DNA from 2 places in the Anaeromusa burkinensis DSM 3853 genome. Region 2 is predicted to be linked to the other one. Evidence: riboswitches for the same ligand, from Rfam matches in the RefSeq annotation. Region 2 holds a riboswitch; the other holds the start of a gene.
What was found. A riboswitch is a leader RNA that binds a small molecule or an ion and turns the genes downstream of it on or off. The one in region 2 is predicted to bind cyclic di-AMP.
Positions count from the first base shown of each region.

Region 1: linked by a shared signal. The riboswitch ahead of C508_RS0110290 (C40 family peptidase) and the one ahead of C508_RS0106660 (4-hydroxy-tetrahydrodipicolinate reductase) in region 2 are both predicted to bind cyclic di-AMP.

Region 1 is NZ_KB894593.1:96,551-111,557, forward strand. It holds gene pgeF (peptidoglycan editing factor PgeF) at 1-669, shown strand, start outside; gene C508_RS0110215 (hypothetical protein) at 703-891, shown strand; gene C508_RS0110220 (hypothetical protein) at 1,335-1,916, shown strand; gene C508_RS0110225 (DNA recombination protein RmuC) at 1,960-3,204, shown strand; RNA gene rnpB (RNase P RNA component class A) at 3,225-3,577, shown strand; gene C508_RS0110230 (TMEM165/GDT1 family protein) at 3,914-4,585, shown strand; gene trxA (thioredoxin) at 4,673-4,996, shown strand; gene C508_RS0110240 (response regulator transcription factor) at 5,112-5,801, shown strand; gene C508_RS0110245 (sensor histidine kinase) at 5,804-7,360, shown strand; gene C508_RS0110250 (twin-arginine translocase TatA/TatE family subunit) at 7,443-7,640, shown strand; gene C508_RS0110255 (radical SAM/SPASM domain-containing protein) at 7,727-8,902, shown strand; gene nirJ2 (putative heme d1 biosynthesis radical SAM protein NirJ2) at 8,907-9,890, shown strand; gene cybH (Ni/Fe-hydrogenase, b-type cytochrome subunit) at 9,924-10,631, shown strand; gene C508_RS0110270 (HyaD/HybD family hydrogenase maturation endopeptidase) at 10,609-11,121, shown strand; gene C508_RS0110275 (hydrogenase expression/formation C-terminal domain-containing protein) at 11,114-11,512, shown strand; gene aroH (chorismate mutase) at 11,551-11,925, shown strand; gene C508_RS0110285 (glycosyltransferase family 2 protein) at 11,922-12,860, shown strand; cyclic di-AMP (ydaO/yuaA leader) riboswitch at 12,924-13,053, shown strand; gene C508_RS0110290 (C40 family peptidase) at 13,055-13,723, shown strand; gene C508_RS18285 (metal ABC transporter substrate-binding protein) at 13,855-14,802, shown strand; gene C508_RS18290 (Fur family transcriptional regulator) at 14,836-15,007, shown strand, end outside.
Region 2 is NZ_KB894588.1:78,585-93,591, reverse strand. It holds gene C508_RS18000 (ATP-binding protein) at 1-296, shown strand, start outside; gene C508_RS0106675 (Mrp/NBP35 family ATP-binding protein) at 355-1,134, shown strand; gene C508_RS0106670 (DUF1847 domain-containing protein) at 1,165-1,758, shown strand; gene C508_RS19405 (TIGR00341 family protein) at 2,011-3,345, shown strand; gene C508_RS0106660 (4-hydroxy-tetrahydrodipicolinate reductase) at 3,412-4,176, opposite strand; cyclic di-AMP (ydaO/yuaA leader) riboswitch at 4,183-4,315, opposite strand; gene C508_RS0106655 (ClC family H(+)/Cl(-) exchange transporter) at 4,544-6,118, shown strand; gene C508_RS0106650 (ArsB/NhaD family transporter) at 6,315-7,559, shown strand; gene C508_RS0106645 (efflux RND transporter periplasmic adaptor subunit) at 7,760-8,890, shown strand; gene C508_RS0106640 (efflux RND transporter permease subunit) at 8,887-12,075, shown strand; gene C508_RS0106635 (DUF4405 domain-containing protein) at 12,118-12,726, shown strand; gene C508_RS0106630 (hypothetical protein) at 12,723-12,908, shown strand; gene C508_RS0106620 (hypothetical protein) at 13,213-13,524, shown strand; gene C508_RS17990 (hypothetical protein) at 13,557-14,057, shown strand; gene C508_RS0106610 (pyridoxal phosphate-dependent aminotransferase) at 14,199-15,007, shown strand, end outside.

The sequences.
Region 1 (15,007 bases), on a different contig from region 2:
TTAGGATATCATGTTGACGATTGTCCGGAGGATGTTACAGCTAACAGGAAGATTTTTTGTGAAGCCGTTGGCGTTGAGGCGGCCAAGGTAGTGGCGTTGCAGCAGGTTCATGGAGATGTAGTTGCTGTGGTGGATGAAGGACAATGCGGCCAAGGCGCTTTTGCCTGGGAAGGGGCCCTGGCTGGAACCGATGCGGTGGTGACGGCGGCCAAGGGCGTGCCGCTGCTCCTTTTAGTAGCAGATTGCGTGCCTGTGCTGCTTTTTGATCCGGTGCGCCGCGTATTAGCGCTGGCGCATGCCGGCTGGAAAGGGACGGTAGCCGGTATTGCGGCGGCCTCATTGCAGGTGATGAGGGAGCGTTTTGGCACCAAAGCGGAAGACTGTTTGGCTGCTTTAGGACCGTCTATCGGGCAGTGCTGCTATCCTGTGGGTGAGAATGTGCTGCAGAAGCTGCCGGCGAACCTTCCCGCAGGGCTGCTGCGCAGCGAAAAAGGCGAGCAGAGGCTTGATTTGCGAGGCCTTAACGCCTGGCTTCTTTCTGAAGCCGGCATACCGCAGCAGCAGATTTCTGACTCCGGCGTATGCACTTGCTGTCAGAAGGAGTTGTTTTTTTCTCATCGCGGCGACAATGGACAAAGCGGCCGTTTAGGCCTGTTGGCTTGGTTGTAGAGGAACTGGTTTTTCCAAGGGGAGGCGGAAATCATGGAGACGCAGGGAACCAATAAAATCAACTGCAATAAATGCAAGTATTTCTATATCACTTGGGAAAAAGAATTTCCCTATGGCTGCAAGGCTATGGGCTTTAAGAGCAAGAATATGCCGAATCGGGTGACGAGGGAAGTTTCCCAGCGGCAGTGCCTTTCCTTTGAGCCGAAAGACGAGCCGCGCTGAGACCCAGAGGGAAATTGAACAAGAGTCGCGGGAGTCACGTGAGGTTACGTCTGAGGGTACAAGATTTACACAGAGGAACAGAGGAAGCAGAGAGAATATATAAATATAAAAGCTGACCCTGTCGCGCGGACAAGGTCAGCTTGCTTTTTAATATACTAGCATATATAAAACGAACCGCGAAATACACGGAAAACGCGAAAATGTTTTTAGAGAAAAATCACGCACAACGGAGCACGCCCCCGGCTCTGCCGCTTCCCCACCAGAACGGCAGAGCACTCATGCTCCGTTGCTCCTGTTTATACTAACATAAATCGGTAGACAATTCCAGAGTAAGGTGATGATTTATTCTCGTCCTGGTTACGTCGCTGCATTTGCGGTATAATATACCTGTTTTCATAAAAGCAATAAGGCCGAAAATACGGTTTTTTAGAGGAGGAGAGCAGATGTCCTTACAGGAAGAAAAAGAGCGGTTTATTTCATTGGCCAAGACGATCGATCGTCCAGGCCTGATTCAACTGCTGGATTATTTAGAAACGGAAACTGATTTTTATACAGCTCCTGCGAGCGCTTCCTTTCACGGTGCGGAGGAAGGGGGGCTTTTGGCGCATTCTCTGGCTGTATATGACAGTTTGATGACCTTGATGCAGGCTTTTTCCCAGGAGTTGGAACAGGAATCTGCCTGCCTTTGCGCTTTGTTTCATGATTTATGCAAGGCGAATTTTTATCGTAAAGGCTTTCGGAATCGGAAAAACGAAACAACTGGTCAATGGGAAAAAGTAGAAGTGTACGAAATTGATGATCAACTGCCTTTGGGTCATGGGGAAAAATCGGTTATGCTGCTGCAGAAATTTATTCCTTTGACAGAGGAGGAAATGCTTGCTATTCGCTGGCATATGGGCGGTTTTGACGATACAGCGCGCTCCTATGCTGGCGGGCAGAGCCTGTCCGGAGCTATGAAGCGTTACTCGTTGGTACCGGCTTTACATATGGCAGATATGGCTACGTGTTATTTTGCCGGGAAATGATAAAACGCAATAGGGTAATCGGAATGCCTTACAGGAGGTTGTCATGGATACTGCGACCATAACGTTGCTGGCGGCGGCCCTTTTGCAATTGCTATTAATACTGTGGCTGCTCCAAAAAATCAGCCGGTTAAGCAACGCCAAAGAAGAGTCGGAATCAGAAAAAGAAAAGCTGCGTCAGGAACTGCAGGAAAGCCGCCGGGAATTGCGGGAAACACTGCAGGATTTTAATGATTCCGTGTTGCGTCGTCTGGCGGAACACATGGGCATGCAATTGCAGCAGACAGAAAGCATGTCCAGCCATCTGCAGAATTTGACTCAGGCGCAGGAACGGCGCCAAGAGCATCTGCGGCAGAGCTTAGAGGCCCAAATGGAATCGCTGCGTTTGGAAAACGGACGTCGCCTGGAAGAAATCCGCGCTATGGTGGATGAACGGCTGCAACAGACGTTGGAACGAAAATTAGGGGAAAGCTTTCAATGGGTGAGCGAGCGTTTAGAAATGGTGCATAAGGGCTTGGGGGAAATGCAAAACCTTGCCGCCAGCGTGGGGGATTTGAAAAAAGTGCTGACAAATGTTAAGACCCGCGGCACCTGGGGAGAAATTCAATTAGCCGCCTTGTTGTCAGATGTACTGGCCCCGGAGCAGTATGCGGCGAATGTGGCGGTAGTTCCCGGGCGCAATGAGCGGGTGGAATTTGCTTTGCGCCTGCCTGGGCAGGGAGAAACGGGCTGTATTTGGCTGCCAGTGGATGCGAAGTTTCCCCAGGAAGACTTTTTGCGCCTCCAAGAGGCGCGAGAAGCCGGCGATGCGGAGGGACAGGAAAGCGCAGCGAAAAAGCTGGAGCAGCGGCTGCGTTTAGAAGCCAAGAGCATTGCGGAAAAATATGTGGCTCCGCCGCATACGACTGATTTTGCTTTGTTGTTCTTGCCTACGGAAGGCTTATATGCCGAAGTGCTGCAGCGTCCTGGCTTAGCTGAGGAACTGCTGCGACGCCACCGGGTTGTCGTGACGGGGCCGATGACGCTGGCGGCGCTCTTGAACAGCTTGCAGCTAGGATTCCGAACGCTGGCCATTGAGCAGCGCAGTGCGGAAGTATGGGAGCTGTTGGGGGCGGTGCGAGGAGAATTTGCCCGCTTCGGTCTGATGTTGGAAAAAACGCAGAAAAAGCTGCAAGAAGCCTCCTTTTCTATCGAAAGCGCGGCCAAGACCTCCCGGAGCATGGAACAGCGCTTATCTTCGCTGCAGCAATGGCGTAGTGAAGGAGTTCTTGACGAGCCGGACAATTTGTGATATTTTCATACATGTTGCGGCGAGCTTGAAAGATGGCCGCGGCCGTTTTAGAACGGTCGAGGAAAGTCCGGGCTCCGTAGGGCAGAGTGCTGGATAACGTCCAGCGGAGGAAACTCTAGGGATAGTGCCACAGAAATGTGTACCGCCGGCTTTATGCCGGTAAGGGTGGAACGGTGCGGTAAGAGCGCACCAGCAGTCAGGTGACTGGCTGGCTAGGTAAACCCCACTCGGAGCAAGACCAAATAGGGAAGGGATGAAGCGGCCCGCTGAGCCTTCCGGGTTGGTTGCTAGAGCCATTCGGCAACGGATGGCCCAGATAGATGGTCATCACCGCGCAAGCGGAACAGAACCCGGCTTAATGATGGCTTGCCGCACACCTTCTTGACAAAAGAAGCATTTTTCGTTACCATATATCAAGAATCCAAAGGGGAGTAGCTTCACGGTGCAAAGTCAACAGTCTGATAGTACATACTATCTGGCTTTGCCGTTAACGGACGAAAACGTTGACAAGCGAGACCTTTGGGCAGGAAATCCTGCCCAAAGTGTCTCGCTTTTTTAATATGTAAACAAGCAAAGAAGACGTTCACACAGTGAGGTATCAGCGTTTAGCAGAGAGTACAGAGGAGAATTTTAAAAAATACTAAGGAGCTACTGTCTTTTGCGTAAGAGGCGCGCGAGTCAGTGACTTCGCAATCAGGAGGCTAGATCAATGACAGCTTTTTTAGCGGCTATGATTTTTGTGGTACTGGCGGAAATGGGCGACAAGACACAGCTTTTGGCCTTGGCGTTGGCAGGCAGGTATTCCTGGAAAACCGTAATGAGCGGCATTCTCGTGGCGACACTGCTCAATCATTTGTTGGCGGTGCTGGCCGGACATTATTTGCAGTATGTGATGCCGATGATGTACGTACAAATTGCCGCTGCAGTATCCTTTATCTTTTTCGGTATTTGGACCATTCGCGGCGATGAACTTGGGGATGCGGACAAGGCCACCTGTTATACGCCGTTTTGTACGGTGGTGGTGGCGTTCTTCTTGGCGGAAATGGGAGATAAGACGCAGTTGGCCACAGTCGCCTTAGCGGCGCAGTATCAAGAAATTATACCGGTTTGGATGGGGACGACTACAGGTATGATGATTGCCGACGGCATGGCGATTGTTGTGGGCGGCATGCTGCTTAAGCGCCTGCCGGAGCAGGCGGTCAAGTGGACAGCGGCGGTTATCTTTGTGCTTTTTGGTATCTACGGGCTGCATGAATCGTTGCCAGCTCCCTGGAATGCGCCAGTATTTTTAGGGGCAGTGGCTGTGGTGAGCGCTGTTTTGATGGGCTTGGTGCATCGCTGGCAATGCAGAGTCTCGCAAGAGAGCAATAGCAATAGTTGACTTCAAGAAATAAAAACTTTACAATAAAAATAGAATAATCTCGGTGAAAGCGTTGAGTTCATAGAGGAAAAACAGGGAGGCATGGATATGGCTTTGCATACCATTGCAACAGAAGAAGAATTTCAAACCCTGGTGATTGAAGCGGGTAAGCCGGTATTGGTTGATTTTTGGGCGCCTTGGTGCGGGCCTTGCAAAATGATTGCTCCGGAACTGGAGTCACTGGCCCCTGAATACGCGGATAAAGCGGCTATTATCAAAGTGAATGTTGACGACTTTCCTGCGGTAGCGCAGCGTTATAAGGTCATGGGCATTCCGACGTTGCTCATCTTCAAGGAAGGCAAAGAAGTCTCTCGCCTAGTAGGCTTTCGGCCTAAGAAAGAGTTGGCTGCGGCGTTGGATGCAGTGCTGTAAAGTAAATGGAGTTAAGCTGGTGAAGGCATTCTGCGTTGAGTAGAATGCCTTTTATTCCTATATAGGAAACTTTATGTGCCGCTTTTTTAAAACAGTCCTGTCAGGAGGTTCGAAGATGGAAAAAACAAAGATTTTAATTGCTGATGACGACAAGCAGATTCGTCAGCTCTTGGCGCTTTATTTTGAAAAAGAAGGCTTTGCCGTAGTGGAGGCGGCTGACGGAACGGAAGCTCTGCGCTTTTACGAAGAACAAAAGCCGCAACTGCTGCTGCTGGATGTTATGATGCCGGGACAGGATGGACTGGAGGTATGCCGCCGTGTGCGGCGGGTGTCTGAAGTGCCTGTTATTTTGCTGACCGCTAAAGGAGAGGATGAAGATCGCATTAATGGCCTGGACTTAGGAGCGGATGATTATATAACAAAACCTTTTAATCCTAGGGAGGTCGTAGCTCGAGTTAAAGCCGTTCTGCGGCGCTCTCAGCATAACTGGCGCGAAGAAGAGTCACTACAATATGATGAGCTGGATGTCAACTTGGCGGAGCGCAGCGTACGTGTGGCGGGCGTAGAGGTGGAATTGACCGCTAAAGAGATGGAATTATTGTGGTACTTGGCGAAACATCCTGGACGGGTTTTTTCCAGGGAGCAATTGCTGGAAGCTATTTGGGGATATGAGTATTTCGGAGATACCCGTACGGTTGATACGCACATTAAGCGTCTGCGCCAAAAAATAGCTGCAGGCCAAACCGGAGCCTGGGATATTCGTACGGTTTGGGGCGTAGGTTATAAGTTTGAAGTAGGGGTGTAATTGTGGCCAGACCATTGCGTTATCAAATTTGGTCCCGTCATATCGGTATTATTATTTTGGCCTTGCTTTTGGCCTTTGTCGGTTCATTCATGCTGATCCGTCAGTATGTATTAGAGCAGCGTACGGCGGATTTAGTGCGGAAGGGGACGGAACTGAGTCTTTTAGTGGCGGCTTCGCGGCAGCAAGAAGACGGTTATCGGGAACTGCGGCAGTTGGTAGAGGTAGTGGATCCGTTTTTGGATGCCCGTATTTGGGTAGTGGATCGTCAGGGCGGAATTTTGGCTTTGTCTGGCGACATGATGCCTCCGGCTGCAGGAGGGGGCATGCATTTGAATCATAGCGACGCTATGCCTCATGGTCGAGGTATGATGCAGGGCGGCCAGGGACCAGGACAGGGACCAGGTCAGGGATTAGGGCGCGGTCTGATGAGGCAAGGCGGCGCGCGGTTGGCTGGGCCGTTGCAGGAGGTGTTGCAGGGGAAAATTGTCCAGCGCACTTTTTTTCATGACTTCTATCAAGAACAAATGCTGGTGGTTGCGGTGCCGGTGCCTGGAGCGGAAGCTGGAAGTACAGACGGCGCTGTTATTTTGCATGTACCCTTGCAGGGCGTAGAGGAGTGGCTGCAGCGGGTGCGGTGGCATTTGGGGGTTGTAGCGGTTATCTGCTTGCTGGCGTCGTTGCTGGTTGGACAGCGCTTAAGCCGGCAGATTGCGCGTCCTTTGGAAAGCTTGCGCCAAGCGACGCAACATATTGCTGGCGGCGAGTACCATCGCCGAGTTCCGGTAGAAGGCCCGGCGGAGTTGGCGGATGTGGCGCAAAGCTTCAACGCCATGGCGGCCAGCCTAGAGCAATCCGCCTTGGAAATGGAAAAGCAGGAAGGGCTGAGAAGGGATTTTGTGGCGAATGTGTCCCATGAACTGCGTACGCCGTTGACTATTATCCGAGGCTACAATGAGGCGCTGGCGGATGGTACGGCGGCAGAGCAGCAGCGCCAGCAATACCATGCCTTGATTCGTGACGAGGCGTTGCGCCTAGAGCGTTTGATTGCCGACTTGCTTGATATAAGCCGCTTGCGAGCCGGTGTGGTGGAAATGGAAAAGGAACGTATTTTATTGGAAAATTTGGTAGATGGCGTGGTGCAGTTAGTGCAGAAATTGGCGCAAGAAAAAGGCTTGCTGTTGGAGACCAAACTTTCCGAGGGACTCTTTGTGTATGGCGATGGAGATCGGCTGACGCAGCTGTTGTTGATTCTTCTGGATAATGCTTTGCGTCATACAGAACAAGGGGCCGTTCGTATTGAATCTGGCTATGGCGCAGATGGACGTGCTTTTTTGCGTGTCAGCGATACTGGTCATGGCATTCCGGCAGAAGCGCTGCCTTATATTTGGGAACGCTTTTATAAGGTGGACAAGGCGCACAGCCGCGACGGCGGCGGCACGGGCCTAGGATTGGCAGTAGCCAAAGAAATTATGAATTTGCACGGCATTGATGTGGAAGCGGCCAGTACTGTGGGGGAGGGAACCTCTTTTACTCTGCGGTTTCCTTCGTTGCAGGATTGAATGTTGTATACTCAACGAAAAAATTTGTTGTTTCTATACAGCGAATTTGCGATAATAGAAGCTGGAAGGGGAGGTATGGCTAATGTTTAACATAGGGCTACCGGAGCTTTTCGTCGTGCTGGTAATCGTACTGATTACTTTTGGACCCGCCAAGCTGCCGGAAATTTCCCGGGCTTTGGGGAAAAGTGTTCGGGATTTTAAAGCCGCCTCGGATCAGGTGAAAGAGGAAGTGCGTCACACTGCTTCCCTGACAACGCCAACAGAAAAAGAAAAACTGTAAAATGGCAGGTAGAGGCCTACTCTCCAAAGATTCTTTGAGAGTTGGCCTTTTTTGCGTATAGCAGTTCAAGGAGGTTTCATTTTAGAATGATTGGATGTACAAAATTATTATGTGGTACGGCAACGGTGTCGGATATTGTTAAATACGGTCGCAAGACAGAGCAGTTGCCGCCGCAGATGCTGCAGTTTTCTTCGGATGCTACGCCGATAGTTGTCTGGAACAGCACAAACCGTTGTAATTTATCTTGCCAGCATTGCTATATCAATGCAGAAGACAAGGAATACGCCGGTGAATTTTCAACCGAGGAGGCCAAAGCCTTTATTGATGACTTGGCTTCCATGAAAGTGCCTGTGCTGCTTTTCTCCGGCGGCGAACCGCTGGTGCGTCACGATCTGTTTGAATTGGGACCCTATGCCGCTTCGAAAGGCATTCGTCCCGTTATTTCGACCAATGGTACGCTAATTACGCCGGATATGGCCCGGCGTATTCATGAGGCTGGTTTTCAATATGTCGGCATTAGCGTAGACGGCAATGAAGAAGTTCACGATAATTTCCGAGGCAAAAAAGGCGCTTTTCAGGAAACGCTTCAGGGCATTCGCAATTCACTGGCCGCAGGAAATAAGACAGGTATCCGCTTTACTGTAAATCGCTTAAATTTCCATACTCTTCCAGATGTACTGGATATTGTGGAACGCGAAGGCGTGCCGCGCTTTTGCATGTATCATTTAGTGTATGCAGGTCGGGGCAAGGAAATGGCGGAACTCGATACTACGCCCGAACAAAAACGGCAGACGATTGAGCTTTTGATGGAACGGACGATGGATTTCCATAAGCGCGGTATAGAAGTGGAAATTTTAACGACCGATAACCATGCCGACGGCATTTATTTACTGCAGTACTTAGAAAAGCACCAGCCAGAGCGGGTGGAAGAAGTTTTGCAACTGCTTGAGATGCATGGCGGCTGTTCAGCCGGGCAGAAAACTTCTAATGTAGACCCTCAGGGGAATGTGCATGCTTGCCAATTCTGGGGGCATAAGTCGCTGGGCAATGTGAGGGAAAAGAAATTCAGCGAGATTTGGCGGGACAGCCAGGACAAATTCCTGTGTTCTATGCGCGAGAAGCATTTGCATTTGGAAGGACGTTGTGGTGAGTGTCGTTATAAGATGTTTTGCGGTGGCTGCCGCATTCGGGCGGAAGCCGTGACCGGCGGCAATATTTGGGCGGAGGATCCGGCCTGTTATTTGACGGACTGGAAGGAGTGATCCTATGATCATTTCATGGAATACGACCCAAGAATGCAATATTCGCTGCGTGCATTGTTACCGAGACGCCGGATCTAAGCACGCGGAAGAGCTGGATACGACGGAAGGAAAAAAGCTTATTGAGCAAATTGCCAAAGCTGGTTTTAAAATTTTGATTCTTAGCGGCGGCGAACCTTTAATGCGCGCCGATATTTATGAGCTTATCCGTCATGCCAAAGAGCAGGGATTGCGCCCGGTTTTGGGAACAAACGGCATATTGATTACGCCGGAAGTGGCGGTGAAGCTCAAAGAGGCAGGCCTTGCACGGGCGGGAATTAGCTTGGATAGCGTTGATGCCGGACGACATGATGAATTTCGCAAATGGCCCGGCGCCTGGCAGGGCGCGGTTGACGGCATGGCCGCCTGTCGCTCTGCGGGCTTGCCGTTCCAAATTCATACTACTGCTATGAATTGGAACGAGCCGGAAATTACGGAACTCACCGATTTCGCAGTAAGCGCCGGTGCGGCAGGACATCATATTTTCTTCCTGGTGCCTGTAGGCCGGGGCAAGGATATTGAAGATACCTCCTTACACACGGAACAATACGAGTCGCTTCTGGGACGGATTTTGGACAAGCAGCAGCAGGTGGAGATTGAGTTAAAGCCGACTTGTGCGCCGCAGTTCATGCGTATTGCCAAAGAACGGGGCATGAAGATGCGTTTTACCAGGGGATGCCTAGCTGGTACGGCTTACTGCGTCATTATTCCTAACGGGGATGTGCATCCGTGTCCGTATTTGCCGATGAAGGTAGGCAATGTACGGCAGACTCCTTTTGATGAAATGTGGGCTAAAAGTGAAATCTTCCAGGATTTACGCCATCAGCCGCTGAAAGGGGCTTGCGGGCGTTGCGGTTATGACGACATTTGCGGAGGCTGCCGCGCTAGAGCTTATTATTATTCCGACGGTGACTATCTGGCGGAAGAACCTTGGTGCGCCTGCGGGAGATAAAACAGCAAGTGGATGATGAGAGGGGGATGTGCCATGACACCCATGACGCATGGAACGATGAAGCCTTATTATCTGTTCAGTCCTTTTTTGCGGTTTTTTCACTGGATTATGGTGCTGGCAATTTTGGTGCTTTTTGTGACTGGCCTTTACATTGGCGATCCTGGTTATGTGGGAACCCAAGGGATGGAACCGACCTTTGCCGTAGCGACATGGTTTTCAATGGAAACCATTCGCTTCATCCATTTTGCTGCGGCATTTTTATTTATCGGCAGCTTTGTTTTTCGTATTTATGGTTTTGCAATCAATAAAGGGGACCGGTTATTTCCGCGTCCTTGGAAACTGGAGTATTGGTTGGGGATGCTGGACGTGGGATTGCATTATTTACTGCTCTCGCCTCATCATCGGCCATACTTGCGAAACCACATGGCGAGAGCTGGTTATGCAACGGCCTATTTAATGATTTTTATCGAAATCATTACAGGTTTGGCTATGTATTTTATGATTCATCCCAATGGTTGGGGGGCTGCTTTGTTTAGTCCCTTTGTATACTGGTTGGGAGGAGAGTATTGGCTGCACCTGTTGCATCATTATGCCGCTTGGGCGATTATGTTGTTTTCCATTGTACATGTGTATATGGCCGTCCGTGCTGATATTATTGAAGGCGGCGGCGAAATTTCAAGTATGATTTCCGGTGTGAAGTATTTTCACGAGGATCCTGATGATTTGGGGGATATCCGCTGAGATGAATGTTGCGGAGATAACGGTTTTAGGGGTTGGGAACATTTTGCTTGGCGACGAGGGCGTCGGCGTGCGCGCGGTGGAACAACTCCAGTTGTCAGGAGAGTTTTCTGACACGGTGCAATTGATTGACGGCGGTACTCTGGGTATGGAGTTGTTGCGCTTTTTAAAAGGAACGCAGCGCCTGCTGTTGCTGGATGCTGTCCAAGGAGATCAAGCGCCGGGAACATTGTATTGTTTGCGGAATTCTGAGGTAGAGGCGCATCTTTGCGGCGCCTTGTCTGTGCACGATCTGGGACTTAAGGATGTACTGGCGGTGTTGAAACTCTTGGAGGCTCCGGTGCAGGAAATTGTCCTTCTTGGCTTGCAGCCGCAAACGCTAGCTGTGGGTATGGAATTATCGGCGCCTGTGGCGACGGCGCTGCCGAACCTGGTGCAAGCTGCCTGTGTTCAAGTAAAGCAGTGGCAAACAGAGGTGGCGCGGCATGACTGAGAAGGGTCAAACAGAATTGTTTTCCTTGACGAAGGCGGTACTGGAGGAAGTGCGCCAAGCCTATGCCGCGTTACAAGAACACGGACGGGGGCATACTTTATTTTTGGATAAAATTCCCTTGACAGCAGAAGAACGTCAAAGTATTTTGGATTTTCTGGGACAGGGGAAAGTATCCATTAAACTAGAAGATTCCATGGAACCTGTGCAATGGAAAGAAACGGGTTTTTGCGGTATTTGGCATGGGGTATACTGCAATTTGCAAGATACGCCTGTGTTGGAGACAATAGAGATCGCTTGGTATCCGGAGCTTGCAGCCGCACAGCGGGAAGATGTAGCTAAGGATGGCCAGAGGCTTAATACTTGGTTGAATGAGCAAGGATCACCGGCATAACAACGGTGATCCTTGCCTTGCAAAGGGGGACTCGGCAGATGTTGCGAGGAGTGCGTGGCGCCACTACGGTGGAGGCTAATACTAAAGAAGAAATTTTTGAAGCAGTGCTGCAATTACTGGATGCTTTAACAGAGGCTAATGGCTGGCAAGAAGAAGAGCTAGGCGCGGTTATTTTCAGTTCTACCCCAGAGGTGAATGCTGCATTTCCAGCGGCTGCGGCGCGGCGGTTTGGCTGGAATGATGTGGCGCTTTTCGGTGCTCAAGAAATCGAGGCTGAAGATGGTGTGCCTCAATGCATTCGTGTACTGGTGTTGTGGAATACCGACAAGGAAATGAAGGAACTGCGCCATGTGTATCTGCGCAGAGCTGTTGCCTTACGGCAAGATCGCAAAGCGGAGGCGAAAGAGCAATGATTTCCATCGTAGTTCCGGTTTTCAATGAAGAAGAAAACATGGAAGCTTTTTATCAGGCGGTATGCTCGGTTATGGAGAAATTACCGCATTCTTTTGAACTGATTTTTGTTGATGACGGATCCAAAGATGCCACGCCCTTGGTCATTGATCGCTTGTCGCAGCAAGATTCCCGGGTGCGGGGGTTGATTCTAGCTCGTAATTTCGGACATCAAATAGCCTTGAGTTGCGGTTTAGATCATGCCGAAGGAGACGCTGTTGTTACGATGGATGGTGATCTGCAGCATCCGCCGGAATTATTGCCGCAGTTGATTGAACAATGGCAGGACGGTTACGAGGTAGTACAGACCATTCGCCTGACGACGGAAGGTGTTTCTTGGGTTAAGAAACTGACATCTTCATGTTTTTACCGATTGATGAATGCAGTGTCCAAGGTGCGCGTGCGTGAAGGGGGATCAGATTTTCGACTGTTGGATCGCAAAGTAGTGCAAACTTTTCGTCGCTTTCCGGAACGAGCTCGGTTTATACGCGGCATGATGGGAGCGATTGGTTATCGGCAGACAACGTTGAATTTTGTAGCGCCGCCGCGTTATGCGGGGGTGTCGAAATTTTCACCTACTAAAATGCTGCATTTTGCCTTAGATGGCATTACCGCTTATTCTAAGCTGCCTTTGCGTATTGCTTTTTACGCTGGCTTGGTTTTTGGCGTGGTTAGCTTTGCGTTGGCGCTGCATGTTGTTTATATTAAGTTTTTGACAGACGAGGCTGTACCTGGCTGGGCCACTATTGCGGCGAGTATTTCGCTTTTGAGCGGCGTGCAACTGATGGGACTAGGTATTATCGGCGAGTATGTAGGGCGTATTTTTGAAGAAGTAAAGCAACGCCCGTTATATTGGCTGCGTCAAGAAATAGGGCAAGGCGGAAAAGAACAACAGTAAAGAAAGTTAAAAAAGAAAATAAGGCAGGATTTTTTCATCGAATAGCGAATTGCCTTTAAAGTGAGCTAAATAAAGCCGAATCCGGCTCCGGAGCGGGGGAACCACAGTATAGGGGTGAAGCGCGAAGTCGCTCGCGCAGGGTTGCTCGACCCGAACCCGTCAGCTAACCTCGTAGGCTGTAGAGAGGTGACAGAATGGGGCAATTGAAAAGATTTTTTGTTTTAGGTATGGTTTGCTTTTTGCTCAGCGCACCCGGGGTGGCAGATGCTTCTTCCATTCGTGAAGGAGATATTGGCGATGATGTGACGGCCATTCAGCAACGGCTGCAAGAACTTGGTTTTAGCAGTGGTACTGCTGATGGGGACTTCGGTTCGGCAACAAGAGCCGCCGTTATGGCCTTTCAAAAGGCTAATGGACTGGAGGCCGATGGGATTGTCGGATCTGGTACTTATCGGGCGTTAATGGGCAGAGACATTCCCGTAAGTCGTAGTGACATGGGAACGAGCATGACAAGGCGGATTATTCAAAGCGCAATGTCATTCCGTGGAGTTCCTTACGTTTTCGGCGGAACCACTCCCTATGGATTTGACTGCTCGGGCTTTACGCGTTACGTTTTTGCAAATGCCGGCATTTTCTTGCCGCGCATGGCAGATGAACAATATGATGCAGGATATTCGGTTTCGAATCCGCAACCCGGTGATCTTGTCTTTTTCACGACCTATACTTCCGGTGTATCTCATGTGGGCATCTACATAGGCGATGATCGCTTTATTAGTGCGACATCCAGCCGCGGCGTCCGCGTAGACAGCTTGTATGACGGGTATTGGGGAGCGCGTTATTTAGGCGCTAAACGGGTAATGTGATTTAAAAAGCAAGTGGTTATCTTTAAAGATAACCACTTGCTTTTTTGTGTCTAAATGAGAAAGATTCTTGCGCGAGTTAATGAAGTGTGCTATCCTTTTAATAGGAATATTACTATTAAGAGGTGGATGCGGTGTCTCGTCGAAATGTATTGATAATTATTCTAGTATTTTTGGTAAGCTCCATTGCTGGCTGTGGCATGAGTACAAAACCCCAAGAGAAAAAATTGCAAGTAGTGGCATCTGTATATCCGGTACAAGAGTTTGTCAAAGCCGTAGGGAAAGACCGCGTTGATGTTTCCCTTTTGGTTCCGCCAGGAACAGAGCCTCATGACTGGGAACCGACGGCAAAAGATCTAGCTAAAATTAAAGGCAGTGCGCTCTTGGTTTATCATGGCGCCGGTTTGGAACACTGGGTGGGGGCTGTTGTAAAGCCGGACTTGCTAGGTTCAGCTAAGGCGGTGGAAGCAAGTAAAGGGGTTGCTCTGCTGGACGCAGCCGAAAGCGAGTCGGAAGATGAGCACGGACATAATCATAGCGGTGAAACACATGAAACGAAGGATCCGCATGTTTGGCTGGACCCGGTGCTGGCGCAGCAAGAAGTGAAAACGATTTTAGCGGCATTAATAGAAGTCGATCCGGCTCACGCTAGCGAATATGAAGCTAATGCGGCAGCGTATGTGAAAGAATTGCAACTGCTGCATGACGAATATACTGTCGCGTTGCAGCATACTGCTAAAAGAGAGCTGATTACAAGCCATGCAGCCTTTTCATATTTGGCTAAGCGCTATCAACTACAGCAAGTGCCGGTGATGGGACTGTCTCCTGACGCCGAGCCGACAGCTGACAAAATGGCTGAAATTATCCGCTTCTGCAAAGCGCATCAAGTGAAGTATATTTTCTTTGAAACTTTGGTAAGTCCTAAGTTGGCTGAAGTCTTAAGCCGCGAAGCAGGTGCGTCGACGCTAGTGCTTAATCCCTTGGAAGGCTTAACGGTAGAAGAATACAAGGCGGGAAAATCATCTTATTTGACGCTGATGCGGGAAAATTTGCAACAGCTTAAAAAAGCGCTGGCTCAATAAAGCGCTTCGCTTGTCGAAAGGAGCTTCCTGGTGATGGATAGACTGGAAGAAGCGTTAGCGACGCTGCGGCGGCAGGGCTGCCGGATTACGGAGCAACGTAAAGCGGTGCTGCAAGCGGTTGCTGCAGCGGAACAACCAATGAGGGCGGTAGATATTTGGCAGCAGGTTCGCATTAAAGAAGAGGACATAAGCCTGGATACGGTAT
Region 2 (15,007 bases):
TGGTATTAGAACCGACGGGAAGCGGCTTGGCTGATGCGAAACGCTTGCTGGCGCTGGCCAAACATTTTGAGCTTCCGGTGCTAGTGTGTATCAATAAAGCAACCTTGCATGAGGGCCAGACGACCATTGCTAAAAAATGGATTGCGGACGCGGGACTTGTGCTGGTAGGAGAACTTCCTTATCATGAGGCGTTTCGCAAGGCGTCTTCCGAAGGCTGCAGCATTTGGGAAAGCGGCGGCAAAGAGCTGCAGGCAGCTATCCAATTATTATGGCAGAACGTGCAAAAAGCGTTATAGCGGCAAGCATGGTTTGTGATAAAGAAAATACTATAGAAAACTTGAAGGGGTAGGAAGTATGAGTGAAATGACGAAGATTGAAAAAAATCTTGCAGGCGTTAAACGCCGCTGGTTGGTTATGAGCGGTAAAGGCGGCGTAGGGAAAAGCACGGTAACTGCGCAGTTAGCAGTTCGTCTGGCGGCTAAAGGATGGAAAGTGGGCGTATTGGATGCGGACATGCATGGGCCGAGCCAAAGCGGAATTTTTGGCATGCGGGGGCAGCAGCACACGGCCGTAGGGGATAGAATTCAGCCTTTTACGCATGGACCGAATGTCAAAGTGGTTACCATGCAGGGTTTGCTCAACACACCTGACGAAGCATTAATTTGGCGCGGTCCTTTGAAAATTGGTCTCTTGCAGCAGCTTCTCGGCGATACCGATTGGGGAAAGCTGGACGTGCTTTTGATGGACAGCCCTCCCGGTACTGGTGATGAGCCGTTAACCTTGGTTCAAGATGTGCCGCAATGTGAAGGAATTGTTGTGACAACCCCGCAAGAAGTATCGTTGGCGGATGTGCGAAAATCGCTGAATTTTGCGGCGACTGTCAAGCTGCCTTTGCGAGGCTTGATTGAAAATATGAGCGGTTTTATTTGTCCTGATTGCGGGCATTGCCATTATCCGTTCGGTCAAGGGGGCGGCGAGAAATTAGCGGCGGAAAAGAAGCTTTCCTTTTTAGGCGCCTTGCCCTTAGATCCTTTGGTTATGCTGGGCGGCGATCAAGGTCTTCCGGATCAGGCTGCTTCTCCGGCCTGCGAAGAGGCCTGGGAGCGAGTCCTTGCTAATTTGATGCAAAAATAATAAGCTTTGGGGAAAGAAGCGTGAAGGTTTATGAAATGTGCGCAATGCGGACATAAAAACTGCTATAAGATAGGACAGAATTGTTTGGGCTGGTCCGTAGATGACGTGAAAGAACAATATCAAGGAAGAGAGCTGGAAATGATGCAGGCGGCGGCTTGTACAGAAGGGCGCTATTATCTGAAACTGACCCGCCTGGAAGAAAGCGTAGAATTTGCCAAGCTCTTAGGAACCAAGAAAATCGGGTTGGCTTTTTGCATCGGCTTAGCTGAGGAAGCTAAGTTGATCGAGGCGTATTTTGCCAAGTTTTTTGAGGTCCATTCGGTTTGCTGCAAGGTTTGCGCCATTGAAAAAGACAAGCTGGGCTTAGAACCGATAAAAGACGGAGCTAAAGAAGTTATGTGTAATCCAAAGGTGCAGGCTGCGATATTGAATAAAGAAGAGACAGAATTGAATTTTACCGTGGGCCTTTGCGTAGGACATGATATGCTGTTTACTTCCGCGTCTGCGGCGCCTGTATCGTGCTTGGTGGCGAAGGATCGCGTTATGGCTCATAATCCCTTAGGCGCTGTTTATTCAAGATATTGGCGCAGAAAGCTGGATATCTTGCCGGAGGGACAGATGTAAATAACATTATAAGCATTTGCTTTTTAGTAAAGTCGTATGGACGAAGGTCTATGCGGCTTTTCTTTCTAGGGGTGTAGAACGAATGCTCGCAATTAACTGGTAATCCCAACTCGAATTAATCTGATTTTTTATAGTGCTTAGAAAATGTTTCATTAGAGTTTTGTCGAATTAAAAGTAAGGAATCATAATTCAAATTTTACTAAACGTGAATGCACTTGCTGAGTTACTTTAACAAAAAGGAGTGAACCGGCTATGGCTGCTTGGCCGAACTCAGAAGAACGGAATGCTATTTTTAATAATGTTTTCACTGATGCGAGTTTGAGCCGCTACTATTTAATCATGGTCGTACTTTCTTGTACGGTAGCAACGTACGGGCTGTTATCGAACAGCACGGCTGTCGTGATAGGGGCGATGTTGATTGCGCCGCTAATGGGGCCGATTTTAGGATGCGCACTGGCAGTGGCGGCTAATAGCAGAGCACTGCTTGTGTTGGCGTTGAAAGCAGAGGCTCTTGGAGCGGTAGCTGCAGTTTTATTGGCTATGGTCTTGACCCTTCTGTTGCCGCGGGCGGAGTTGACCAGTGAAGTGATGGCGCGAACTACGCCGACTATTTTAGATTTGGTTATTGCACTGGCCTCTGGTGCGGCGGGAACCTATGCAATTTGTATGAAGCCGCAGAGTGCGACCCTTCCGGGGGTAGCGATTGCTACGGCGCTGATGCCGCCGTTATGTACCGTAGGCATTGGTTTGGCGCAGCAGAATATGAGTGTTGCTGGCGGGGCATTTCTGTTGTTTCTTGCCAATATGGTAGCCATCGTTGTTGCTGCTGTACTTGTCTTTGAATTAGCGGGCTTTGCGGACGGGCACGGGCGTGAAAAAGAAGCAGGGGCTCAATCGGCGGTTCGGCGTCTCTTTTATCCCGTATTGCTGCTGGTGATAATCTCTATACCGTTGGCCTTCATTATGTATAAGACATATGCTAAAGCGCATACGGAGCAGATTATTCAAACCTCTCTTGAAGAGTCGCTGGATATGATTGCGCCGCAGTCTACTTTGATTTCTGCTACATTTAATGAAGCGGACCGACGGTATGAAGTGGCTGCGGCATTTCGGACCACGAAGGTGATTAACCCTGAAAATATAAGGCAGATGGAGAATTTATTGGAGTTGCGTCTGGGAAAAGCGGTGAAGGTAAGTGCTGATGTTGTATTGGTGCAAAAAGTGAACGATGAGAAAAATATAGATTCCTTTCAAATGCTGCTTCCCAAGATCAAAGAAAAAGAAATTGTGGAGGTTGTGCGCAGCGGGACGCCTGAAGAAATCATCGAGCAGGCGATAAAAGAAAAGCTGTCGTTGTTGCCCGATGTGGAGCTGGAGGATTATCGCTTTTCGTACCAGCGAGGAGGCAGCACCTATCAGATTGAAGCTGTTATCGCGAGTGCGAAGCCAATAGAAGAAAGTGTACGTAAATCGCTCCAGGCGGTGCTGGAGGAACGTTTGAAACGAAGAGTAGAGGTCCAACTACGTATAAAAGCGCCTCCTACGGCGGCAGCAGAGGTAGAAAAAGCCTCGCAGCAAGCGCCATAAGACGAAGAAAACCCAGTTTCCCCTCTTGAGGAAGCCGGGTTTTCTTTATTCGTTGATTTTGTGTCCTTAATAAACCGGAATGTTGTCGCGAAACATGTCGGCTATGACTCCTTCCATGGAATATAGACCTGGCGGTTGTTTTAACAGAAAGTTAGCTGCAAAAATAGCTCCTTGCCCGAAGGAAGCGCGGCTGATGCTTTCGTGGCTGAGACGGATCGTTTGGTTCGGCATGCCAAAAATAATTTCATGTCGCCCTACTATGCCGCCTACGCGGATGGAGTTAACATGTTCGTCATCTAGCTGCAACAGTTTGGCGATCTTTTTAGCAGTGCCTGAGGTTTCCGGCTTGTTTTTAAAGTGTTCTTCGACGACTTCAATATCGGCATGAGGTGCGATTTTTTGCAAAATTTGGGCTGCAATCAATAAAACGTTGATCCCCAGGGTGATATTAGGAGAGTAGAGAACTGGCGTTTTTTGGGATAAAGACTCTAATAAGTCAAGGTCTTCTTTTTCATACTGAGAGATAGCCGAGACAATAGAAATGCCTTCTTCGGCGGCGCGCTGATAGGCGTGAACGCCGCGTGAACCGGAGAAATCAACAAGAACATCGACAGGATGCTCGCGAAAAAAAGAAGGGCCTATGTCTTCAATAGAAATAATTTCACCAGTATCGCATTCCTGCCCTAATAAGCGGCTGGCATACTTATGGTGATCAGCGGTGCTTTTGCGCACCACCCAGGACAAGTCAAAACGCTTGTCATTTAAAAATTCGTTGGCTACCAGGCGGCCGGTTTTGCCAAAGCCCCAGAGTCCTACTTGGATTGGTTTCAATGAAAGTCCTCCTTTTTTTACGCCGGCGAGGTTAGCTGACGGATTCGGGCGAAAAGAGATACGCCCTACCTGAATGTTCAGGATTCACCCCAAGAATGGGTCCCCCGCTTCCAATTTTGGAATTAGGCGCTTGCTATATGCATTACCCGACTTGCGGGAATACAGCGAAGAAAACAAAAAGAGCCCTTGGTGACAGGCTACTCCTAAAAAACACATATTTTATTTGTACTTATAATAACACAACAATTGCTTTTTAGTCAAATTTATCAATAGAGAATTACTTTTGGAGCGGAATTAAAAAATAAACGGTAGCGGAAGAAGCGGCGTGGTACAATAAGAAAATAGAAAACTAGGAAGAGGTTAGGTTATGCGCAAGTATCGAGTGAGTAGCGCCTATGGAGCGCTGTTACAGTGGCGTAATTTTCGTTTTAAGCTGTTTGCGGAGAGCGTTTTGGTTGGCGCGGTGGCAGGCGGAGTGGTAGTGTTTTTTCGATACGCCTTAGAAAACGCGGAAGTACTGAGGAATTTTTTATATCAGATGGCTATAAAAGACGCATCTTGGATTTCGATATGCGGCTGGATTGGCTTATCTCTCTTGATCGCAGGGATTCTTCATGCCTTAGTTGCTTGGGAGCCGATGGCGTCAGGTAGTGGTATTCCACAGGTGAAAGGAGTATTAGGCGGTGTTATGCGCATGCCGTGGCTGCGCGTACTGGCTGCTAAGCTTGCAGGCGGCGTGACGGCTATTGGCGCAGGGCTTTCTTTAGGCCGAGAGGGGCCGTCCATTCAGTTGGGCGCGGTGGTTGGACAAGGGATTAGCCGTCTATGGGGAAGAAGTCGCATGGAGGAGCGTTATTTGTTGACCAGCGGGGCTAGCGCTGGTTTGGCGGCGGCATTTAATGCGCCCTTGGCGGGGGTTGTATTTTCTCTGGAGGAACTGCATAAGAATTTTTCACCGGCTGTGCTTGTTTCCGCGATTACGGCATCTTTGACAGCGACGGTGTTATCGCAATATTTTTATGGCGAAAATCCTGTTTTTACATTTACTGGAGTTCCAGTGTTTCCGGTGTCGAGTTTTGGCGTGTTGCTAGTGCTAGGTGTGGGGATGGGGATTCTCGGTGCGGCATTTAATAAAGGGTTGCTGGTGACGGGAAGTCTCTTCGAAAGGTTGCTGCCGGTGTCCGTCTTTTCCAAAGCGCTGTTACCCTTAGCTTTTGCCGGAGTATTTGCGCTGTTGTTGCCGGAGGTGTTGGGAGGCGGCAACGGGCTGGTAAATGAACTGACAGTAACGAATTTTGGGTTCTTGTATTTGCTATCTTTGTTGGCGGCTAAATTTTTCTTTACGCTTATCAGCTATGGTTCTGGCGTTCCGGGAGGCATCTTCTTGCCCATGCTGGTTATTGGAGCGCTAGGAGGAAGTTTATTTAGTTATGGGTTTGTTCAGTTTGGACTTCTTGATTCGTTTTATAGCGCCAATATAATAATTTTCTCTATGGCGGCTTGTTTTGCAGCGGTTGTAAAATCCCCTATTACCGGAAGTATTCTAATCATGGAAATGTCTGGGGCTTTTCATCATATGCTGCCGTTGGTTTTTGTGTCTGTGATTGCGTATTTAACGGCGGACTTGTTGCGAGTGCAGCCTATATATGAAGTTCTTTTAGAAAAAGCATTACTTAAGCAGGGTAAAAGAAAAGCCGAAAATGTCCAATCCTTGCGTAGCATTGTGGAAGTGCTTGTCTGTGTGAATTCAAAGCTGGCAGGCAAGCAGGTGAAACAAATTTCCTGGCCGTCTTCGTGCTTGTTGTTTAGTATTCGCCGAGGAGAATCCGAAATTGTGCCCAAGGGGGAAACAAGGATAGAAGCTGGCGACTATTTGTACGTGGCAGTGAAAAATGAGCAAGTGGAATCCTTACAAAAAATGGCGGAAGAAAGCATTAAATAAAGAGGTTATGATATGGAAATGTAACTAGCTAATTTGTTTGACGAATTTAACAGGGGCGGATATAATAAGAATAAATTTAATATGGTTATCGTTAGGAGGAGCCTGTCACCAAGGGCTTCTCCTATTTTTTTATAGGTATTTTGAGGAGGCGTTGTTTTTGCAAGAGGTTTTATTTTATGGGTCGATCTTGATTTTCATGGTTACGTATGGCTTGATTATTTGGGAAAAATATCATCGAATGGTTGTAGCCATGAGCGGCGGGAGTGTTATGCTGCTCTTTGGTTTTCTAAATCAGGATACTGCAATCAAAGAGGCCATTGACTTTAATACGCTGGGATTATTGATGGGCATGATGATTTTAGTAACTATTACTCGGAGGACGGGCGTGTTTGAAGCCGTAGCTATATGGGCTGCAACGGTGACCAAAGCTTATCCTCTTCGTTTGTTGGCTCTTTTGTCTGTAATCACAGCTGGCGCATCGGCTCTACTTGATAATGTTACCACGGTTTTGTTAATTGTACCGGTTACCATTACCTTGACAGACAAGCTTAACATTAATCCGCTACCCTTTTTGATTTCGGAGATTATTGCATCAAATATTGGAGGAACAGCTACCCTTATTGGAGATCCGCCGAATATTATGATTGGCAGCGCTACTGGATTAAGTTTTAACGCGTTTGCCAGTAACTTAGCGCCTGCGAGTATTATCATTTTATTGGCAACGCTGTTGGTTTTACTCTTCCTATATCGAAATGATTTACAAGTAGAAGAAAAAGATCGGCTTCAAGTATTGAAGTTGAACTATAAAGACGAGATTAAAGATAGCGCGCTTTTGAAAAAGTCATTGCTGGTCCTGGGGCTAACGTTAAGCGGCTTTGTTTTCCATAGTGTTTTGCATTTGGATTCCGCAACGGTAGCGATGTCCGGCGCCATCTTTTTGCTGTTGATTAGCAAGGAAGAGCCCGAAGAGATACTGCTGAATGTAGAATGGCCAACAATCTTTTTCTTTATCGGTTTGTTTGTTCTTGTTGGGGGGCTAAAAGCAAGCGGTGTTGTTGGAGCTCTTGCGCAATGGGGGTTGTCAGTGACACAGGGGCAAGTCATGGAAACGGCATTGTTAATGTTATGGTTGTCAGCGATTGCCTCCGCGTTTATTGATAATATTCCTTTTGTGGCAACTATGATTCCGATGTTACAGGAAATGGCTCAATTATCGGGAGGCAATTTGGAACCAGTATGGTGGTCTTTAGCGTTAGGGGCTTGTTTGGGTGGAAATGGAACGTTAATAGGAGCTACTGCTAATGTCGTTGTGGCAGGGATTGCTGAAAAGAACGGGATTTTGCTTTCTTTTCGGCATTACTTGAAAATTGCTTTTCCGCTTATGATTGGTTCTATCTTGATTTCTCATGTTTATGTGTACCTAAGATATTTCTGTGTTTAATTTATTATGAGTTGGTAATTTAAAAATCTAGATAAGTTGAGATGCTTATAATAGAAGCCTTGATTTCATCAATAATCTTGAGAAATTAAGGCTTTTATTTATTTTTAATGTCAGCAAAATAGAGGAAATGAATGTCTTTTATAAGAATTATTCAAAATAGAGAATGAGTGTCTTGGCGGCTTAAAGAGAGGATGATCGCATTGCTGAAAACAAAGAAAAAGCTTGCAGGTATAATTGCCTTAGTTGCGGTTGCGGCGGTTATCTTGATTGTTTGGAACAGGCCAGAAACGAAGAAGCCAATAGAACAGCGGGAGCAGATAGTTCAGCAGTCGTTGACTGTAGAACGGGTACAACTCGGCAATGCGCTTCAATACTATGAAACATCGGGAACGGTGAAGGCCAACGTGGTAAGTAAAGTAGCGCCAAAAGCCATGGGGCAGGTCACTGCGCTGTACGTTAAAGCAGGAGACCGCGTCAGGGCCGGGCAGGTTCTGGCGGAATTGCAGGACGAAGAAATTTTGCAAAAGATATCAGCTGCCGAAGCGGGAGTGCGGGAAGCGCAAAAGGGGCTGCAAGTGGTGGTGCGGAACCGGTCTTTGCAAAAAAATACAAGCGAGCGTTATGAAGAGTTATATCGTCAAGGGGCTATTTCTCAACAGCAAGTGGATGAAGTTCGTACCCAAAACGATGTCGCAACGTTACTAAGCGAACAGGCGCAGGCGGCGATGGAACGAGCCATGGCTAGCGAAAAAGAAGCTCGGGCGTATAGCAAATTAGTGGCTCCTGTAAGCGGGATTGTGACAGAGAAAAATCTAGAGCTTGGCTCAATGGCCCTTCCGGGAGTCTGGGCGTTGGTGGTAGAGGATGATCAATCGTTTTTAGTGGAGTGTTATGTGGATGGAGCGCTAAGCTCGCAGCTGCAAGTAGGCGGTGCGGCATTGGCTGAAGTTGAAGGAGCTGGAGAAAGCCTACAGGGACAAATTATCGAACTGACTCCGGCGGTGGATGCGGCCAGCCGTTCTTTTTTAGTGAAGGTTGCGCTGCCGGGAACGGCGCTTAAAACAGGCATGTATAGTAAAATTCGCTTTCCCTTAGGAGAGCGGCAGGCGGTTTTGCTGCCCCAAGAAAGCCTGGTTGCTAAAGGGCAGCTAATCGGGGTGTACGTTATGGATGCAAATAAGAAGCTGTGGTATCGGCTGGTGCGTACTGGGCGCAAAGAAAATGGCCGTGTGGAGATTGTTTCCGGGGTGCAGCCGGGAGATTACGTTGTTGTTCGCGGCGTGGAAGCGGCAAGTGATGGAGCGGTGGCCGGAGAGGTGCTCGGCCTATGAAAAAATTAGGATTTGCCGGCAAGCTGGCTCAGGCTTTTATTCTGTCTAAATTGACGCCGCTGCTAGTGCTTGCTTCGTTGTTGCTGGGCGGTTTTGCCACGTCGTTGACGCCGCGCGAAGAAGAACCGCAGATTGTTGTGCCGATGATTGACGTGGCCGTAACCTATCCAGGGGCTTCGGCGGCGGAAGTGGAAAATCGGGTTACCAAACCGATGGAACAGCTGCTATGGGAAGTTCCGGGCATTGAATACGTCTATTCCATGGCGAAACCGGGCAGCAACCTGACTATTTTGCGCTTTCGCGTAGGGGAAAACGCAGAAGACAGCCTGGTACGGGTATATAACAAATTGATGTCCAATTATGACCGGATTCCTCCGGGAGTATCGCAGCCTATGGTGAAAGTGCGCTCGATTGATGATGTCCCCATTTTAGCCCTTACCTTTTGGAGTACTCGTCCTGGTTATTCGGGGTATGAGCTGAGGCGGGCAGCAGCGGAGGTTGCCGAAGAGCTGAAAAAAGATGAGGACGTATCGGAAATAGCCATTATCGGCGGCCAAAAACGCCAAATTCGCGTGGAGCCGGATCCGGCTAAATTGCGTGCGTTTCAGCTTCCCTTTGCCCAAGTGGCGGACAAGTTGCAGCAGGCTAATGTTCAGCTGCAAAGCGGCAATGTGCAACTGGGAAATCAAGAGCAACGCCTGGAAGGCGGGCGCTTTATAAAAAGCGCGGCAGATGTTGGCAATATCGTGGTTGCCGTGGCGCAGCAACGGCCCATTTATCTAAAACAGGTCGCTGCGATTGCTGATGGACCGGCTGAACCGGATCAATATGTCTTTATGGATCAAGGGGCTGGAGGCACCGCCAAGGTGCAGGCAGCTAATGGCCCTTATGAAGCGGTGACTTTGTCGTTGGCCAAGAAAAAAGGCGCCAACGCGACGGTGATTGCCGAAAGGGCGCTGGCGAAATTGGAAGCTCTCCACGGCAAGATGCTGCCCCTAGATGTGCAGTGGACGGTTACGCGTGATTATGGCGAGACCGCTAAGGAAAAATCTAATGAGCTGCTGCAGCATATGCTGATTGCGACGGTATCCGTAGTACTGCTGATCGGCTTTACTTTGGGCTGGCGAGAAGCTGGGGTTGTCGGCGTGGCGGTGCCTACGACGCTGGCTTTGACGCTATTGGTAACGTATCTGCTGGGATATACCTTGAACCGGGTCACCTTGTTTGCTCTGATTTTTTCGATCGGTATTTTGGTGGATGACGCCATTGTTGTGGTGGAGAACATTCACAGGCGTTTCATGCTGGCAGGCAAAGCAGACGAGGAGATTGCCGCTGCCGCTGTTGACGAGGTGGGCAATCCGACCATTCTGGCGACCCTGGCGGTTATCGCGGCGCTGCTGCCCATGGCCTTTGTTTCCGGACTCATGGGTCCTTACATGAAGCCCATTCCTGTAGGGGCTTCGGCGGCCATGCTCTTTTCCTTGTTAGTGGCTTTCATTGTAAGTCCCTGGCTGGGATATCGTCTTTTGAAGCAGACCTCGCATGAAACGGCTGGGAAAAAGGGACGCTGGCAGCAGGGCTATGAGGCCCTGCTGGAACGGCTTTTGCAGGAGAAAGGAAAGCGCCGTAAAGCGATAGGCGCCATCGTGCTGCTCTTGGTACTGGCTGTGGCCCTAGTTCCCTTAAAAGGCGTGGAAGTGAAAATGCTTCCGTTTGACAATAAAAGCGAGCTGCAGGTTATTGTTGACATGCCGGAAAGCAGCTCCCTCGAGAAAACGGCCGCCCTGACAAGATATCTTGGCGCTTATTTGCGTACCGTGCCGGAAGTCACGGACTTTCAAAGTTATGTAGGGACGGCTTCGCCGTATAATTTTAACGGTTTAGTGCGGCATTATTTTCAGCGCTCCGGCAGCAGCAGCGCAGATATTCAGGTTAACTTTGTAAGCAAAGGGGAACGGAGCGAGCAAAGTCATGAGTTGGCGAAAAAGCTGCGGCCTCGACTAGAGGAGATTGGCTTAACTTATGGGGCGCGTTTGAAAGTGGCCGAGGTTCCTCCCGGCCCCCCAGTGCTTAGTACGCTGGTGGCGGAAGTGTATGGACCAGCTCCGGAGGGGAGAAAACAGATAGCTGCTGAAATTCGAGACATCTTTAAGCGCACGGACGGAGTGGTGGATGTCGATTGGTATGTGGAAGAAGATCAACCTAAAACCTTTTTTGAGGTGAATCAGGAAAAAGCATCCTATCATGGAATTAGCCCGCAAAACGTGGCGCAGCTGCTGCAAATGGCCATTAGCGGCAACGTTGTAGGCCAAGCCCATTTGGAAAAAGAAAAGGAGCCGGTAGAATTGCTTCTGCGGCTTCCGTATGCGGAACGGTCTTATTTGGAAACAGGACGTCTGGCGCAGCTAACTTTGCCCGGCAAGGATGGCACGGCGGTTCCTTTGTCGGAACTGGTGGTACGGAAAACAGGTATTGAGGACAAGACCATCTATCACAAAAACTTAAAGCCTGTAACTTATGTGGTGGGCGATGTCGCTGGCAGCATAGAAAGTCCTGTGTATGCCATCTTGGGGATGAAGGACAAAGTTGGCGATGTTCTAGTGCCGTCAGGACCGAAGCTGCAGCAATACTCGGCTATTCAGCCATGGCTGGAAGACAGCTACGCCATGAAATGGGACGGAGAATGGCATATTACGTACGAAGTTTTTCGGGATTTGGGAGTAGCTTTTGCCGCGGTGCTGGTGCTCATCTATGTCTTAGTGGTGGCTTGGTTCAAAAATTTCTGGACGCCTTTGGTGATCATGGCGCCGATTCCTTTGACGCTTGTTGGCATTTTGCCGGGGCACTGGCTGTTTGGCGCTTTTTTTACGGCTACCTCTATGATTGGCTTTATTGCGCTGTCCGGGATTGTCGTCAGAAACTCTATTCTATTAATTGACTTTGTACAGGAAGAGGGCAGTGAGGGTAAGGAACTGCGGCAAGCCTTGGTTGAGGCTGGTTCAGTTCGTTTTCGGCCCATTGTTCTGACAGCCGCCGCGGTGGTTGTGGGCTCTTTTGTCATGCTCTTTGATCCCATCTTCCAAGGATTAGCTATTGCCATGATGTTTGGAGCTGTGGCGGCGACGGCGTTAACCTTGGTAGTTGTGCCGTTGTTGTATTTTGAGTTGTTTGGACAAGGCGATTAAAGAGGAGATAATCCATATAGGTGATAGAAAGGAGAAGTCGCCATGAAGGAGATAGCTTGGCGTCGAGTAGCATCTTTACTATCGTTGTTTTTGTTTGTTTTCGCGGTGTTGACAGGGATTGTGCTTTATATAGTACCGCCAACGCGGGTCGCGAATGCCTTAGCTTGGACTTTCTTGGGATTTAGTAAGGGAGAGTATGTGCGGGTGCATACGATCGCCTCGTTTTGCTTTTTAATTGTGGGGATTTGGCATATATGGTTCAATTGGGCGGCTTTAAAAGAGTATTTGCTGCCGCAAAGCAAGGAGAAATGGAAAAGCGAGCCGTTGCTGGCGGCAGGTATGGTTATTTTGCTTATGGCAGGAGCGGTGGTAAATGTTTGGCCGGCTTCTGCGGTTATGGATTTTGGGCAAACCGTGAAGGAGAGCTGGGGCGGGCCAGGGGGCGGAGGCACAAGAGAAAGAGGCGGGCATATTCTTGTGAATGAAAACATGACCTTAGCGGCATTGGACACAGAAAATCACAAGGATGTACGAAGCTTGGTAGAAAAGCTGGCGCATAGGGGCTGGAAGGCGCGAGGCAATCAGACAATTGTGGACATTGCCAAGCAAAATGGTGTTTCGACAGAAGAAATAATGAAGGAACTGCGGTGAAATTGCTTCCTGTCATTAATGAAGCTGTTACGACAGGACTAGAGACAGAGTGGGTAACCGGAACTCTTTTTTGGATACAAGATGTGAGCTATTGGCTCCCTGATATTGAAGCATTACGGATCAAAGTAGCTCATATCCAAGGAACTTTCATCCATGAATACCAGCAAGAAGCTATAAAATAAAAAAGACTGCCGCATTTTACCGCGACAGTCTTACTCTGAAGAGGTGTAAGCTTTATTCAACATATCTGCTCATCATGACAAAGGTTAGTGCATATTTTTTATAGCTTTCCCAAATTAAATGGAACAGTTTTTTCATGATGCTTACCTCCTTTTTAATTTGATTTATCCTTAATTCAAGTATAATATATAAAGACGCTTGTTTTCACTGATAGTACAAATTTTAACGAAAAAATAGCATGGAGCCAACTTCCTTGATAGTGGTATTTTGAAGGTGGAAGGGCTGTATGAGGAGTGGGCGAAGCCGTTGTTTGAAGACTTAGTAGGCATTTTTCCCCAGGGGGCCTTGACCCAAAGAACTGCTTTATACTCAAAATTGGGATTTACTTTTGTCCATTCAGTAATTCCCTTGCTATTGGCCTTTGTAGTTGTCACTTCTCTTTGTATCGTATTGATTCCCTATGAATATCGTTCAGGCAATTGGTTATGGTGGGTGACGGCTTTATCTTTATTATTTACTTTGCGAGTAGGATATTCTTTTTCAGATTGGATGATGAACGGCGTTTTAAAGCGGTATCCTTTTTGGGAGTGGTCTTATCAAAAGACGAATTTATCGTAACCAATTGATGTGAGGGCGAATGTATGAGCGATATGCTTGAAAAATATGCAATTAAAGCGGATCGACGTTGGCTGTTATGTATTGCGGGCATAGTGTGGTTGGCGGCTGGCTGGCGCGTATGGTCTATTGGTTATTCGGATGCCGATTTCAATAGCAAGTTTTCTGGGGAGCATTGGGGGCTTGCATTAGCTGTATTTTTCTTTTTTTATCTTTTGATTTTTAAACGAATCGCTAAGAAGCACATTCAACGGATTATGTTGAAAGAGCAGAATAAGCAGTGCATTTTTTCTTTTTTTGATTTTAAGAGCTACGGGATCATGGTTATTATGATTGCGGGCGGAGCTTTTTTTAGAAAAGCGCACTTGCTAAAAGCAATTAATTTAGGCGTTTTTTATCAAGGGCTTGGGAGCGCCTTGATAGTAGCAGGCATTACCTTTTTGTTAGCGGCTATCTATTTTGAAAAAACGAAAGAGGTTTATATCGCGACTAGCGGTCCTTTTTTTCGAAAAAGACGTGATAAACATTGTGAATGAGCTAGGGGACATGCTAAACTATAAGTAGTGCATAAAAAGTACATTGGTATATTTTGAGGGACCATTGAAATACATTTCGATGGTAATAACTCGAGAAAGCGAACCTTTGTTTAGCACAATGGAATTTAGGAGGTAACTGCTTTGATTTCTAAGATGTATAAAGACATGTTAAATGCGCGCTCCGTTATTCGTGAATTCGCGGAATATGCGGGTAAGCGCGGGGCTGAGATAGGCTATGAGAATGTGTTTGATTTTAGTCTAGGTAATCCTTCGGTTCCGGCGCCGAAAGAGTTTACGGAAGCGATGATCCGGCTGCTGCAAAATGAACCAGCAAGCAAATTGCATGGCTACAGCCCTACTCTTGGAAATCCCCAGTTTAAAAAGGCGGTTGCCGCGTCTTTGAATAAGCGTTTTGGCATGGAGTATAAGGCGGAGCATATTTTTCCCACCAGCGGCGCTGCTGGCGCGCTGGCTCATGCGGCGCGTTGCGTGAGCGGCGAAGGCGACGAGATTATTACTTTCGCTCCCTTTTTCCCGGAATATATTCCCTACATAAATCATATGGGCTCGAAGCTCCTTGTAGTGCCGGCTAATACGGAAGACTTTCAGATTAATTTTGAAAAATTCGAGGAAGTGCTTTCGGAAAAAACCTCGGCAATCTTGATTAATACCCCGAACAATCCCTCCGGGATTTCTTATTCGGCCGAGACTCTTACCAGATTGGCGTCTATTTTGAAGGCCAAGCAGGAAGAATACGGACATGAAATTTTTATTCTTTCCGATGAACCGTATCGTGAAATTGTTTTTGACGGCAAAGAAGCGCCGTACGTCTCGAAATTCTACGATAATACCTTGTCGTGCTACTCTTTTTCCAAGTCACTTTCTCTGCCTGGGGAACGTATTGGCTATGTGGCGGTCAATCCTGCATGTAAAGACGCGGCATTGATATC